Regions from separate parts of the Pantoea sp. UBA4549 genome, predicted to be linked through region 2. Evidence: predicted binding sites of a transcription regulator. Region 2 holds the regulator's gene; each other region holds the start of a gene.
The links. The regulator Fur, encoded in region 2, represses iron uptake genes when iron is present. The targets are predictions, from matches to a motif close to ATAATAATGAGAACNACTATCAA.
Positions count from the first base shown of each region.

Region 1: a site for Fur is predicted at 3,234-3,256, ahead of B3041_RS01610 (TonB-dependent siderophore receptor). Genes of this name have one in related genera too.
Region 3: a site for Fur is predicted at 1,842-1,864, ahead of zupT (zinc transporter ZupT). Genes of this name have one in related genera too.

Region 1 is NZ_DGLH01000005.1:73,539-78,632, reverse strand. Features, by position in the region: gene B3041_RS01615 (methyl-accepting chemotaxis protein) at 1-939, shown strand, start outside; gene B3041_RS01610 (TonB-dependent siderophore receptor) at 1,037-3,154, opposite strand; gene B3041_RS01605 (MFS transporter) at 3,366-4,601, opposite strand; gene B3041_RS01600 (GNAT family N-acetyltransferase) at 4,686-5,094, opposite strand, start outside.
Region 2 is NZ_DGLH01000006.1:187,318-192,411, forward strand. Features, by position in the region: gene glnS (glutamine--tRNA ligase) at 1-1,628, shown strand, start outside; gene B3041_RS04260 (hypothetical protein) at 1,864-2,259, shown strand; gene fur (ferric iron uptake transcriptional regulator) at 2,321-2,767, opposite strand; gene fldA (flavodoxin FldA) at 3,125-3,655, opposite strand; gene ybfE (LexA regulated protein) at 3,793-4,068, opposite strand; gene ybfF (esterase) at 4,228-4,992, opposite strand.
Region 3 is NZ_DGLH01000018.1:57,080-62,173, forward strand. Features, by position in the region: gene B3041_RS16040 (glutathionylspermidine synthase family protein) at 1-848, shown strand, start outside; gene ygiD (4,5-DOPA dioxygenase extradiol) at 902-1,681, opposite strand; gene zupT (zinc transporter ZupT) at 1,878-2,645, shown strand; gene ribB (3,4-dihydroxy-2-butanone-4-phosphate synthase) at 2,685-3,341, opposite strand; FMN riboswitch at 3,450-3,599, opposite strand; gene ubiK (ubiquinone biosynthesis accessory factor UbiK) at 3,771-4,076, shown strand; gene hldE (bifunctional D-glycero-beta-D-manno-heptose-7-phosphate kinase/D-glycero-beta-D-manno-heptose 1-phosphate adenylyltransferase HldE) at 4,117-5,094, opposite strand, start outside.

The DNA of each region.
Region 1 (5,094 bases), on a different contig from region 2:
AATACCACCCGGGGTGACGAACTGGGCCAGCTGATGCAGGCGGTCGACACCATGAACCATAGCCTGCAGACCATTATTGCTAATGTGCGCAGTGGCGTCAGCAGCGTGGCGCGCGCCTCCGCAGAGATTGCTGCCGGAAATACCGATCTCTCTTCCCGTACCGAACAGCAGAGTGCCGCCGTGGTGCAGACCGCCGCGAGTATGGAACAGCTGACCTCAACCGTGAAGCAGAATGCTGAAAACGCCCATCACGCCAGCCAGCTGGCGACCGACGCTTCCGGCAATGCGGGCCGCGGCGGCGAGATTATCCGTGACGTGATCACCACCATGAGCGGCATCAGCCAGAGCTCCGGTAAAATCGGTGAAATCATCAATGTCATTAACAGCATCTCGTTCCAGACCAATATCCTGGCGCTGAACGCGGCGGTTGAGGCGGCGCGGGCCGGAGAACAGGGACGCGGCTTTGCGGTGGTGGCGGGCGAGGTCAGGAATCTGGCGCAGCGCAGCTCCGTGGCGGCAAAAGAGATTGAGACGCTGATCCGTGAATCACTGGATCGCGTTAACGACGGCTCCGCGCTGGTGGATCGCGCCGGCACCACAATGAACGATATTGTGCAGTCGGTGACGCAGGTCCGCGACATTATGGGGGAGATTGCGGCCGCGTCTGACGAACAAAACCGGGGCATTTCGCAGATTGCGCAGGCGATGTCGGAGATGGATACCACCACTCAGCAGAATGCTGCTCTGGTTGAAGAGTCCTCGGCCGCCGCGAGTTCGCTGGAATCTCAGGCGATTGAACTGGAGAAAACCGTGGCTATCTTCCGTTTGTCAGCAGAACAGGAAAATGCGGCGCGGGTTGCACCGAAGCCTGCCCTCGCACCATCAATGGTTAAACCCAAACCTGTCGCCACCGCCGACGCCAGCTGGGAAAGCTTTTAATCGGCTCTGCGCAGACAAAAGCCCGTAAGCGGATGAAAAGCTTACGGGCTTTATTTTTGGCCTGCGTCAGCCGGAACGCCGGCAGAATGTGATCAGATCAGAAATCGTAACCCACGGTCGCCACAATTGAGCGCTCGGCGCCCCAGTAGCAGTAGCCTGTACCGTAACAGGCAGAGACATATTCGCGATCGGTAAGGTTATTGGCATTGACCTGGACATAAGCGCCTTTCAGCTGACTGTTCCAGGCACCGAGATCGGCGCGTACCGAGGCGTCAAACAGGGTAACCGAAGGCAGCCGGCGGGTGTTTTCATTGTCAGCCCACTGCTTGCCGATATAGCGCACGCCGGCACCCACGCTCAGGCCGTAGTCAAACTGATATTTACTCCAGAGCGAAGCCATAGCGTTGGGGGTAACATACGGCGTATGGCCATCATTACCATCCACTGAATCTTTATACCGCACGTGGCTGAGCGTGTAGTTGGCGATGGTGCTGAGGCGCGGCGTCAGCTGAGTGTGCGCTTCCAGCTCCAGCCCCTGCGAATGCACCTTACCGGCAGGAACAAAGTAAGATCCCTGCACGATACGGTTGCCGACATCTTTCTGCGTAAGATCGTATACCGCAGCGGTGTAGAGATCGGATGTACCCGGCGGCTGGTATTTCACGCCCGCTTCATACTGCTCAGCGGTAGTGGGTTTCAGCAGGTTGCCGTTCTGGCCCGAGAGCGACTGCGGCGTAATAGCCTGGCTGTAACTCACATAAGGTGAGATGCCGTTATCGAAGGCATAAAGCAGTGCTGCACGCCCGCCCACGTGGTCATCCTGACGCCGGTTTTTGGTTGCCTGATCGTAGTTCTCGGTCTGCGACACAATGCGATCGTAGCGACCCGACAGATCAAGATGCCACTTATCCCAGAGCATCTCATCCTGCAGATAAACGCCGGTCTGATAGTAGTAGCGCTGCGAGCGCTCGAAGGTGTACACGTCGTTGGCGCCCACGGAGGCGCCGGTCCGCGCATTCAGCTGGCTGGCGTTACCGCTTGCATCATGCAGATCGTTTTTATACTGGTGATACTCCGCGCCCAGCACCACTTTATGCTCTACCGCGCCGGTGGCAAAATCCGCCTCCAGCTGATTATCAATGGCGTACGCTTTCAGCGATGAACGCGAACCGGAGTAGTAGCGGTTCAGCAGATCCGAATTATTCCCTGTCCAGCCGATTTGATACACCTGATCGAGATCGACGTTTGAGTGAGAGTAGCTGGCATTAGAGCGGAACGCCCAGGTGTCATTAAAGCGGTGCGCAAATTCGGCGCTGTAGATCTGCTCGCGGCGCTTGAACTGGTCGAGTGAACTCTGCCCGTCGTAGAAACCGTTGCTTAGCTTATAGCCGTTATGTTCGGTGATGCTGCCCTCACCCGGCACCGCGCTGTGGTAGCCGCCTGAGGGATCTTTCTGCAGATACGCGCGCAGCAGCAGCGAAGTATCTTCCGACGGCTGCCAGAGCAGCGAGGGTGAAATCGCATATTTCTCTTCCCGCGTGTGATCGTACTGCGTATCGCTGTTGCGGGTAATACCGGTAAGGCGGAACGCCAGCTGATCGTTCAGCGCATCGGTGTAGTCAAACGCGGCTGAGCTGGTATTGTTGTTACCCGCCGAGAGACGGAAATGCCCTTCCTGCCGGAACTGCGGACGTTTTGACGTCTCCATCACCAGCCCGCCCGGCACCGTCTGACCATACAGGGCAGAAGAAGGGCCTTTAATCACATCAATGCGCTCAAGGAACCAGGGATCAACCTGCAGCACGTTATAGCTGCCGGGATCGCTCATCAGCCGCAGGCCATCCAGAAAAACATTATCAACATCGCCACCGTGGAAGCCGCGCAGCGAAACGGTGTCGTAACGCGACGCCGCACCGGCGAAGTTTGTAAAGGCACCCGCGGTGTAATTCAGCGCCTGATTAACGTTCATCGCGCCCTGATCTTCCATCTGCTGACGCGTAACCACTGATACTGCCTGCCCGGTGGTAACCAGCGGGCGATCGGTTTTAGTCGCGCCCTGGCTGGTTTTTGCCGTATAGCCTGAGGTGGGAGTGGTGGCCGTTTCAGCCGGCTGAGCGGTGACAACCAGAGTTTCAGCCGCATAAAGCAGCGGTGATGCAGTTAAGGCGACGGAGCAAAGCAGTACAGAACGCTTCAGAGTAAAAGGCACTCGCATGGTTAATTCCCTTAAAAACACGCAGTTCTCTCCGGTACAGCCGGAGAGCCGATGGACGCCAGAGGCAATGGTAATGCTAATATTAATGAGAATTATTATCTTTTTGGCGGGAACATTTCAAGATGTGTATGCGGTAAAATTTCTGCCTGAAACCAGCTGAAAAGTGAGGAATGGCTGAAAAGCGAGCCGCAGCTCGCGTCAGAGGTGAGGCTCAGGCCTGCTGCAGAGTCAGCTGTCGCCGCCGGTTTTCACGCAGGAATGCGCGGATCAGCCCCAGCCAGAGCAATCCGCAGATCAGATTAATCAGGCTAAAACCGGTACTGTAAAAACTGAAATAGGCGTATTTTGCGGCTTCAATGCCGAGTGCGAAAATCAGAATGGTCACCATGCCCACCATCGCTGCCACGCTGCCCTTACCCGCCTGACTGGAAAACAGCGTCATACGATAAAGTCCGGCGTTAACCAGTCCGGTGCCAAAACCATACAGGCTCAGGCCAGCGGTCAGCCATAAATAGCTGTGCCGATCGGCCATAGTCGCTACGGCCGCCAGCGCCAGACCGGCGACCACCGGCCAGGCTCCCAGCTGCAGCGGTCGCTGGATCGGCAGCCGGCTGCTGAGGCGACCCAGCGTAACATTCCCCGCGATCATCGCCAGAAACACCGGCAGCTGCAGCAGCGCATAATCCATACGGCTGAGACCGGCATCATGCATCAGAATAACCGGCGACAGCGCTACCCAGGCGAGACAGGGAATAGTCACCAGGCCGATTGCCAGTGAACCGCGCATAACCTGGCGATCGCGCAGCAGCTGATAGTAGCCTCTGCCCAGCGCGCTGAGTGAAATCGAGCGGGTACGATCGCCTGCGGTTTCCGGCATGGTGCGCCACAAACCCAGCAGGGCCAGCGCCGTCACCCCGCCGAACAGCCAGAACAGGGTACGCCAGTCGCTGACGGTCAGAAAAGCGGCGCCGGCCAGCGGTCCCGCCAGGGGGGCCAGCAGAGCGACGTTTGCCATCAGCGCCATGATCTTTATGCTCAGCGCTTCACTGAACGCTTCCTGAATAGCGGCATAGCCTACCGAGCCGATGAAACAGAGACTGACCCCCTGCAGAAAACGCAGCAGCACAAACTGCTCAATGCTTTGAACCCAGTGGGTGGCAATGCAGGTCAGCATAAAAAAGGCTACGCCGCTGAGCAGTACCGGACGTCGTCCGATGCGATCGGAAAGCGGCCCCAGCAGCCACTGCAGCATCATGCCGCCGATAAGGTAGGCGGTCAGTGAGGCGGAGACCCATTCAGGCCCGGCTCCAAACTCTTCTGTGACCAGCAGCATACCGGGCTGGATCATGTCATGCGCGATATAGGTAGCGAATTCAAACAGTACCAGTGAGAGCGGAAAAATTATGCGGCGGCGCGTAAGCTGCGACACCGGTTCATACAGGGCCATTACCGATCCTTATCCGTTTCAAAATACTAAAAAACGCGGTCGCCGGCGCGACCGCGTCACTTATGTCAGTCAGTGAGCGCTCTGTCAGCGCCAGCGGGCAATCGGATTATCCAGCGTACCGGCAAACTTCAGATTCTCAGCCGGGTCGGTGAGGTTGATCATCTGCTGATTATTCGCCAGCTGCAGCCGGTTAAGGCAGGAGCGGGTAAACGCCGGGGTAAACATATCAAAACGTGCAAATTTAGCCGCCAGCTGCGGATGCGCCTGCTGATACTCTTTCACGCACTGCGCCACCGCCTGCCAGAACTGATCCTGCGACAGCGTGCCGGAATCGTGCAGAATGGCGCTGATAAAACGGAAAATGCAGTCAAATACGTCAGTAAAAATCGACAGCAACTTGAGATCGTCCGGCACATCCACCGCCAGCCGGGTGACCTTTTCCGGCAGCTGCGCGTCCGGGTTCATGACGGCGATCTCTTCGCCAATGTCTTTC
Region 2 (5,094 bases):
TCATCGACGAAGATTTGGCGAGCGGTAAGCACAGTTCTGTGCATACCCGTTTCCCGCCAGAGCCCAATGGTTATTTGCATATTGGCCATGCAAAATCGATCTGCCTGAACTTTGGAATTGCACAGGATTATCAGGGCGAATGCAATCTGCGTTTCGATGATACCAATCCGGTTAAAGAGGATATGGAATTCGTCGAGTCGATCAAAAATGATGTGCAATGGCTGGGCTTTGAGTGGAGCGGCAACATTCGTTACTCATCCGACTATTTTGATCAGCTGTTTAGTTATGCTGTTGAGCTGATCAACAAAGGACTGGCGTACGTTGATGAACTGTCACCCGAGCAGATCCGCGAGTATCGCGGCACGCTGACGGCGCCGGGCAAAAATAGCCCGTATCGCGATCGCAGCGTTGAAGAGAACCTGGCGCTGTTCCGGAAAATGCGCGACGGTGGCTTTGAAGAGGGTAAGGCCTGTCTGCGTGCCAAAATCGATATGGCTTCCAGCTTTATCGTTATGCGCGATCCGGTACTGTACCGCATTAAGTTTGCCGAGCACCATCAGACCGGCAACAAGTGGTGCATCTACCCGATGTACGATTTCACGCACTGCATCTCCGATGCGCTGGAAGGGATCACGCATTCGCTCTGTACGCTGGAGTTTCAGGATAACCGCCGCCTGTATGACTGGGTACTGGATAACATTACCATTCCGGTGCATCCGCGGCAGTATGAGTTTTCGCGCCTGAATCTTGAGTATGCTGTGATGTCGAAGCGCAAGCTGACGCAGCTGGTGAGCGAGAAGCGGGTAGAAGGCTGGGACGATCCGCGTATGCTGACCGTTTCAGGTCTGCGCCGTCGTGGTTACAGCGCGGCATCAATCCGTGAGTTCTGCCGCCGAATCGGCATCACTAAACAGGACAATATCGTTGAGATGGCTTCGCTGGAGTCGTGCATTCGTGATGATCTCAACGAAAATGCGCCGCGTGCTATGGCCGTGCTCGATCCGCTCAAAGTCGTGATTGAAAACCTGCCAGCCGGACATGATGAGATCATCACCATGCCAAACCATCCGAACCGGCCGGAGATGGGGACGCGCGAGGTGCCTTTCAGCCGTGAAGTGTGGATTGACCGCGCGGATTTCCGTGAAGAAGCCAACAAACAGTACAAGCGTCTGGTCCTGGGTAAAGAAGTGCGCCTGCGCAACGCCTATGTGATCCGCGCTGAGCGCGTGGCAAAAGATGAGGCGGGCAACATCACCTGTATCTATGCGACCTGCGATGTGGATACGCTGAGCAAAGACCCGGCTGATGGCCGTAAAGTAAAAGGGGTGATCCACTGGGTTTCCGCGATTCATGCGCTGCCCGCTGAGTTCCGCCTCTACGATCGCCTGTTCAGCGTGCCTAACCCGGGCGCGGCAGAGGATTTTCTCGCGACGCTGAATCCGGATTCGCTGCAGATTAAGCAGGGCTTTGTGGAGCCAGGACTGCGTGAAGCGGCGGCAACCTCGCCGTATCAGTTCGAGCGCGAAGGCTATTTCTGTGCAGACAGCGTTTACTCGCAGCCATCAGCGCTGGTGTTCAACCGCACTGTAGGCCTGCGCGATACCTGGGCGAAGATCGGCAGCGAATAATAACCGCTTCCGGCATCATAAAATTATATAAGGGCGAGCTTTCGCCCTTTTTTATTATCCCCTTTTGCGTAGCGGCAACCATTTATTCTGCATTAAATAAAATCGCGCACATACCCGGGTTTACGACTTGTCTGACTTTAAAAAAATTAACGCATTTGACCGTGTTAAATCCTTTTTTTCAGGTAGGCTATGCGCACTCCGGACTTGGTCTGTGGCTAGTAAAAAGGGAAAAATAATGACAAGCCTCGCTCAGGAAGCCAAACACAGTGTTGTGGTTTTACATCAGCTCATTGAACGTATTTTTAATCATGCTGATGTCAGCACCGATACCATGGGGCTGCTGCTGTCGCACTTCCATCCTGATTTCCGGATGGTAACGCCACAGGGCAGACAACTGGATTTGAATGACGTTGAAGATCTGTTTCGCCGCCTGTGCGGACAGCGTGAAGGGATGCGCATCGCGACCAGCGAACATGCGATCATTTCTGAGCAGCAAAAAGAGGTCATCATTCAGTATCGCGAACTGCAGATAGTGAATGGCGAGAGCCACAGCCGTATTTCGCTGGCAGTGCTGGACTGCAGTACGGCAAATCCGCGCTGGCGCTACCTGCAGGAGACGCTGGTCGCCTGAATCGCAGCCACAAAAAAACCGGTGCCTGCACCGGTTTTTTTATCTTGCCGCATAGCTGACGTTATTTATCGTTATGCAGGGTTTCATCTTCACGGCAGTCACCCACTTCGCAGTGACCATACAGGTACAGGCTGTGGTTGGTGAGCTTGATACCGTGACGGGTCGCGATTTCGCGCTGGCGCGTTTCAATCGACTCATCGCTGAACTCAATTACTTTACCGCAGTCCAGGCAGATAAGATGATCGTGATGCTGCTGCTGCGTTAATTCAAAAACAGACTTGCCGCCTTCGAAGTTATGGCGGGTTACAATGCCCGCGTCATCAAACTGGTTCAGAACGCGATATACCGTGGCCAGACCAATCTCTTCGCCCATGTCGATCAGGCGTTTGTACAAATCTTCCGCGCTGACGTGATGGCACTGGGGTTCCTGAAGCACTTCCAGAATCTTTAGTCTGGGCAGCGTGACTTTCAGGCCAGCCTTTTTCAATGCGGAATTGTTGTCAGTCATGCGGATATTGTCCTGTTACTTTGCTAGTCATTTGCGGCTTAACAGCCTTGAATGTGTGGTTAACGCGCATTCTCATTTGCGTCTCATTATAGAACCGGGGCAGGCGAATAGAAACCAGGCAAATGCTAAAGAAATCACCAGAGGCGGGAATAATGCTCTTGCTGTCGCCGGCGGGATTATACAGTGCTGGGTTTCTCAGTTCACTCAGCCTCAGCCTGCTGACAGAGGAATAAGCCGTTAACCGTTGCGGGTATTCTACAGAATTGCAGAGAAAAGTTAAAAAAGCGTAGCTATTATTTTTATAGGCAATTCCGTTACCCGATGTTAACAGTACCTGAATCGGGTAACGGCAACACATTATGCCTCAATAATTTCTTTGAGCTGCAGCTCATCAAAAATCTGCTTCACCCAGCCTTCAACGCGTTCATTCGTCAGCTCTGGCTGGCGATCTTCATCAATCGCAAGTCCGAGGAAATGTTTGTCATCGGCCAGACCTTTAGACGCTTCAAAATGGTAACCTTCGACAGGCCAGTGACCCACGATGATCGCACCATTTGGCTCGATAATGTCGCGAATGGTACCCAGTGCATCACAGAAATACTCAGCATAATCTTCCTGATCGCCACAACCAAATAGCGCGACCAGTTTACCATTGAAGTCGATCTCTTCCAGCGTCGGGAAGAAGTCATCCCAGTCGCACTGCGCTTCACCATAATACCAGGTAGGAATGCCCAGCAGCAGGATATCAAACGCTTCCAGATCTTCTTTGGTGCTTTTAGCAATGTCATGCACTTCGGCGACATCTTTACCCAGTTGTTTCTGGATCATCTTTGCAATGTTTTCGGTGTTGCCGGTATCGCTGCCGAAGAAAATGCCTACGATTGCCATGGGTTAGGTAACCTCTTAAATCCTGAATGTGAGAGTAAGTCAACAGACTGTACAGATAAGCGAATGATAGCAGACCCTGAAAAAGCGCGGAACGCGCAAAGCGCAGAGTTTGTGTTCCTCTGTGCGGTCTGCATAAATTATATGAGTTTGAGCTGTGTCAGCAGCATCTGCTCAATCAGCTCGCTGCGGCTGATATTTTGCTGCTCAGCCAGCGTGTTGAGCGCGTCAACCGCTTCGCCGGACATTTTGAGCTCCACGCGCCGCAGCCCACGAACCTTATCGCGTTTAAGCTGATTGCGCTTATTAATGCGCAGCTGCTCATCGCGCGACAGCGGGCTGGTTTTCGGGCGACCCGGTCGTCGCTCGTCTGCAAAGAGATCAAGCGTGGTACGGTCTGTCTGTTCTTTTGCCATGATTTGCGAAACTGAGTGGGCGCGAACGGCGCCGCGCGATTAAACACATTATCGGCCCAGCCACCGTGTATAACCACCGTGGCAAAATTTTAGCGCGACATCATACTCCAGCGTCAGACGTGACGCCAATCTTAAACATAGTGCAGTAAGCTTTTGCTTTCAGAGCGTAAAAAAGCGTCGCACAGCACGTAATACGGCATCAGGCTTCTCTGCATGTACCCAATGTCCGGCACCGGCAATGACCTGCGCCCGCGCCTGAGGAAACTGGGCCAGCAGCCTGTCCCGATAGTGATTATCCAGATAAGGAGAGTCGCCGCCGCGAATAAACAGCGCCGGATGAGAAGAGACAGGGAGAGGTTCCCAGCCCGATATCGTTGTGTAGTTATCCCACAATACGGGCACATTGAACCGCCACTCCCCCTCAGCGAAGGACTTCAGGATAAACTGAATGATCCCCTCTTCAGGCACAAACTGCCGCATTATCGCCGCCGCTTCGCTGCGGCGCGTCACGCCTGCCGCAGTGACCGCGCGAATCGCCGCGAAAATCTCATCGTGCCGGCGCGTCTGATAGTCGACGGGAGCAATGTCAATCAGCACCAGCTTGCCAACGCGTTCAGGCGCCAGCGCACTCAATGCCATAGCGATTTTGCCCCCCATCGAGTGCCCAATCACATCAACCTGTGCTATCTGCTGTGCATCCAGCGTATCAACCATATCCTGCGCCATTGCAGCATAGCTCATGCTGTTGCTGCGCGCCGATAAACCGTGATTGCGGACATCCACCTGCAGCGTCGTCCGCGTATCGGCTACGCCACGTGCCAGCCCGCCAAGGTTATCCAGGCTGCCAAACAGACCGTGGATAAGCAAAATCGGTGCGCTGTGAGAATCAGATTGTGCAGTTTGCAGACGAGCATTCAAAATCATGGCTAAAGTTCTTACGGTTGAGAGCGTGGGTTAGGGTATCATGATTCTACCTGTCCGGGTGGCGGTCGCCAGGTATTAGGGCATATTCTGACTTTTGCCTGT
Region 3 (5,094 bases), on a different contig from region 2:
ATGGCAGCGGCGACATCAAGCTGCTGGAAAATAACGCCGACACGCCGACGTCACTCTATGAAGCCGCGTTTTTTCAGTGGATCTGGCTCGAAGATCAGCTTAAAGCGGGCAATCTGCCGGCGGGCAGCGATCAGTTCAACAGCCTGCAGGAGAAGCTGATTGAGCGGTTTGCGGTTCTGCAGCAGCAGCACGGCTTTAACTTGCTGCACTTTGCCTGCTGCCGTGATACGGAAGAGGATCGCGCGACGGTACAGTATCTGCAGGATTGCGCCACAGAAGCGGGGCTTCCCGGCGAGTTTCTCTATATCGACGAGATTGGACTGGGCGAAAAAGGCCAGTTTACCGACCAGCACGATCGCGTCATCAGCAACCTGTTCAAGCTTTATCCCTGGGAGTTCATGCTGCGGGAGGTGTTTTCGACCAAGCTGGCCGATGCCGGCGTACGCTGGCTGGAACCCGCCTGGAAAAGCATCCTCTCCAATAAAGCGCTGCTGCCGCTGCTGTGGGAGATGTTTCCGGATCATCCCAATCTGCTGCCCGCCTGGTTTGCGGATGACAGTCAGGCGCCGCAGATGGATAAATATGTGGTGAAGCCGCTGTTCTCCCGTGAGGGTGCGAACATTCGCATTATCGAAAACGGCAATGAAATCGCACGTGCTGACGGTCCCTATGGCGAAGAGGGCATGATTATTCAGCAGTTCTGTGCGCTGCCCAAATTCGGTGACAGCTATACGCTGATTGGCAGCTGGCTGATAGACGATCAGCCGGCGGGTATCGGCTTACGTGAAGATCGGGCGCTGATCACCCAGGATCTGTCTCGCTTCTATCCCCATACCTTTATCGGTTAGTCCGGTGGCGCATTCCGGTGCGCCATATTTATGCCTGCGGCTGACGCAGGCCGCTACCCCACCTGCGCTGACAGCATACTGATCGCGCCCATCTCCATGCCTTCAACCGGCACGCTGACCGCCTCACCCGCTGCGCGTGCGCCCAGAATATAGAGCAGCGGCAGATAGTGTTCAGCCGTCGGATGCGAAAGCGCCGCGCCCGGATGCTGCTGATAGTTAACCAGCGGATGATCGCCCGCCGCAGCGTCGCTGCGCAGATTATCACGCACATACTGGTTAAACCCGTCGGCCCACGGATACACCGGCGCAGCCCCCTGCCACTGCAGCTTGCGCAGGTTATGCACCACGTTGCCGCTCGCCACCAGCAGGATCCCTTCATCGCGCAGCGCAGCCAGTTTACGTCCTGCCTCAAAATGCCACTCAGCAGAACGGGTACTGTCCACGCTGAGCTGCACCAGCGGAATATCCGCCTCAGGATACATTCTGGCCAGCAGGCCCCACGAGCCGTAATCAAACCCCCAGCTCTCATCTTTTTCTGTCAGCGGCAGCAGCTCTGTCACACGCTGCGCCAGCGCAGGCGATCCGGGCGCCGGGTAGCGCACGTCAAACAGCGCCTGCGGAAATCCGCCAAAATCGTGAATGGTGCGCGGCTGTTCCATGGCCGTTACCCGCGTCCCGCGCGTGTACCAGTGCGCCGAGATAGCAAGGATAGCGCGCGGCCGCGGCAGATCTCTGCCCAGCTGCTGCCATACCCGGGTATAGCGATTTTCTTCCAGCACATTCATCGGGCTGCCATGACCCAGAAACAGAGCAGGCATACGACCGTCACGCATTTTCATACCTCATCGCTGTTGCTTTCATGCGCAATACGATACGCGCTTACATGAGCCTGTGAACGCGGAGATACGTGAGCATGTCTGTCAGCAAATTTGAACAAGCGTAAACGACATAACTTTACGCTTAATAACTCGATATTTTATAAGGTTAATTATAATGTAACTGGTAATCATTATCATCGTGGAGCGTGCTATGTCGGTGCCTTTACTGCTCACTGTTCTGGCCGGTGGTGCTACCTTTATTGGCGCCCTGTTCGGCATCCTCGGTCAAAAGCCTTCAAACCGCCTGCTTGCTTTTGCGCTTGGCTTCGCAGCCGGCATTATGTTGCTGATCTCGCTAATGGAGATGCTGCCCGCGGCGCTGCATACCGCAGGCATGTCGCCGATGCTGGGGTACGGTATGTTTATGCTTGGTCTGATCGGGTATTTCGCCATGGATCGCCTGCTGCCGCATCAGCATCCGCAGGATCTGATGGCCACTCACGGGCGTCCGGTTAACCTGAAGCGAACCGCCGTGCTGCTGACGCTGGGTATCAGCCTGCACAATTTTCCTGAGGGGGTGGCCACCTTTGTTACCGCCAGCAGCGATATGGAGCTGGGGCTTGGCATCGCTTTAGCCGTGGCCATCCACAATATTCCTGAAGGACTGGCGGTTGCCGGGCCGATGTATGCGGCGACCGGTTCCAAAGCCAAAGCGCTGTTCTGGGCCTGTATTTCCGGTATGGCGGAGATTCTGGGCGGCGTCATCGCCTTTCTGCTGCTGGGGCCGGCGCTGTCGCCGGTCGTGATTGCCGCCATTATGGCCGCCGTTGCAGGAATTATGGTTGCGCTCTCGGTGGATGAACTGATGCCGCTGGCGCGCGAGATCGATCCGCACAACAACCCGAGCTATGGCGTACTGTGTGGAATGACGGTGATGGGGCTGAGTCTGACACTGCTGCAGACCGCCGGCGCTGGCTGATTTTCCGGGCTCCGGCTGGTCTGCTTTTCTCTACCGGCGTTAGCTGGCCTGGCGGGTATCGCGCTGGCGGCGATAAGCCACCAGATCTTCGATAGTCACTACCGGCATATCATGCTGCTGCGCAAAGGCGATCGCTTCAGGCGCGCGCGCCATGCTGCCATCGTCATTGGTCAGTTCGCACAGCACGCCTGCCGGTTTAAAGCCCGCAAGCGTAACCAAATCGAGCGTGGCTTCGGTATGACCGCCGCGCGTCAGTACGCCACCTTCGCGCGCGCGCAGCGGGAAAACGTGTCCCGGACGGTGCAGGTCAGCCGGTTTAGCGTTATCGGCAATTGCGGCGCGGATAGTGGTGATGCGATCAGCCGCAGAGACGCCGGTGGTTACACCCGCAGCGGCTTCGATCGTTACGGTAAACCCGGTGCCGTAAGAGCTGGTGTTGTTCTCGACCATCATCGGCAGATCGAGCTGCTGACGGCGGGCCTCATTAATGCAGAGGCAGACAATCCCGCTGCCGTGGCGGATAGTCAGCGCCATCTGCTCTGTGGTCATGGTTTCGGCGGCAAAAATCATATCGCCTTCGTTCTCGCGATCTTCATCGTCAAGAACCATCACACCGCGACCGTTACGCAGTGCGTCAAGTGCACGTTCTACACGCTGTTCCGGCGTGCCAAATTCAGAAAGAAGCGTCTGATTCATGGTAATTAACCTTAAAATATTATGAGTTACCAGAACCAGGGCGAGCTTAGGAGTGCGTGAAAAATACACATGGCAAAAACGTGACGCGGGCCTGAACCCGGCTGATGTCGTTACCCTCTCCCATCCGGACTTTAACCGTCGGCCCCGGAATCACACCGGATCTGCTGTCCTTTTACACGGAGGCAAAAGCGCTCGCGGGCTTTCAGCAGAAGCTGATTTACCGCCGGTGGGGAATTTCGCCCCGCCCTGAGAATAAGCAAAATCACTATAGCGTTATTCACCGGGACGGGCAATCGACAAAACGGCAATTGCTTTTGCACATCATGCGTTGCGGATTTCGGGTTTAACCTTTTTGGTTCTGGCATTACACTTACTTCTTGTACCGTCGGAAAACGTGCTGCTCACAGCCACCGCAATCAGGAAATAACCATGATCGACACAAAAAAAATTGAACAACTGGCGCGCCAGGTCCATGAAGCGATGCCGAAAGGTATCCGCGACTTTGGCGACGACGTGGAAAAGAAAATCCGGCAGGTTCTGCAGGCGCAGCTGACCCGTATGGATCTGGTTAACCGTGAAGAGTTTGATGTGCAGACTCAGGTCCTGCTGCGCACCCGCGAAAAGCTGGCAGCCCTGGAGCAGCGTCTGGCAAAACTGGAGAGTGAAAGCCCTGCGGCACCGGCGCCAGCCGTCGTAACGCCCGATCCGGCCGGTAAAATCGATACGCCACAGTAAATATTATCAGCCGGGTGGCTGCTGCCCCCCGGCTGTCTGCTTAGTGACTGCGGATTGTTTTAATAATATTGGTGGTGGAGATGCCATCTTCAAAGTTAAGCACGCGTACGTCACCGCCGTTCGCCCACACTTCTTTACTGCCTGCGATATCTTCCGGCTTGTAATCTCCGCCTTTCACCAGCAAATCCGGCAGCACATCGGCAATCAGACGCTGCGGCGTATCTTCTTCAAACAGAACGACCCAGTCTACTGCTTCCAGAGCGCTCAGCACGATCATCCGGTTTTCCTGTGGATTAACCGGCCGGGTTTCGCCTTTAAGGCGTCTGGTTGACGCATCGCTATTCACCGCAACAATCAGCCGATCGCCCAGCTTGCGGGCATTGGCGAGGTAAGAGACGTGCCCTGCGTGCAGAATGTCAAACACGCCGTTGGTCATTACCACTTTCTCGCCGCGCTGACGCGCCTGGGCAACAGCGGTTTTCAGCTCGCTCTCCGTCATCACGCCAAAGCCGCTTTCCGGCCGCGCATGGATAGCGTTTTCCAGTTCCACCGTACTGACGGTTGACGTCCCCAGCTTGCCCACCACAACGCCTGCCGCCGCATTGGCAAGGAAACAGGCGTTTTCCAGCGTATCACCCGCCGCAAGGACCGCAGCCAGCACACCAATGACCGTGTCGCCGGCACCGGTCACGTCATACACTTCCTGCGCCTGCGTCGGCATATGCAGAGGCGCTTTGCCCGGCTGCAGCAGCGTCATGCCATTTTCTGAACGGGTCACCAGCAGCGCTGAGAGCGCATAATCAGCGATCAGCTGCATACCCCGGCTGACAATGTCCGCTTCGGTTTTACATTTGCCGGCTACGGCTTCAAATTCAGACAGGTTTGGCGTCAGCAGGGTCGCGCCACGATAGCGCTCAAAATCGGTGCCTTTCGGGTCGATCAGTACCGGTACGCCCGCTTCGCGGGCCAGCCCGATCATGGTCTGTACGCTGCTGAGCGCCCCTTTAGCGTAGTCTGA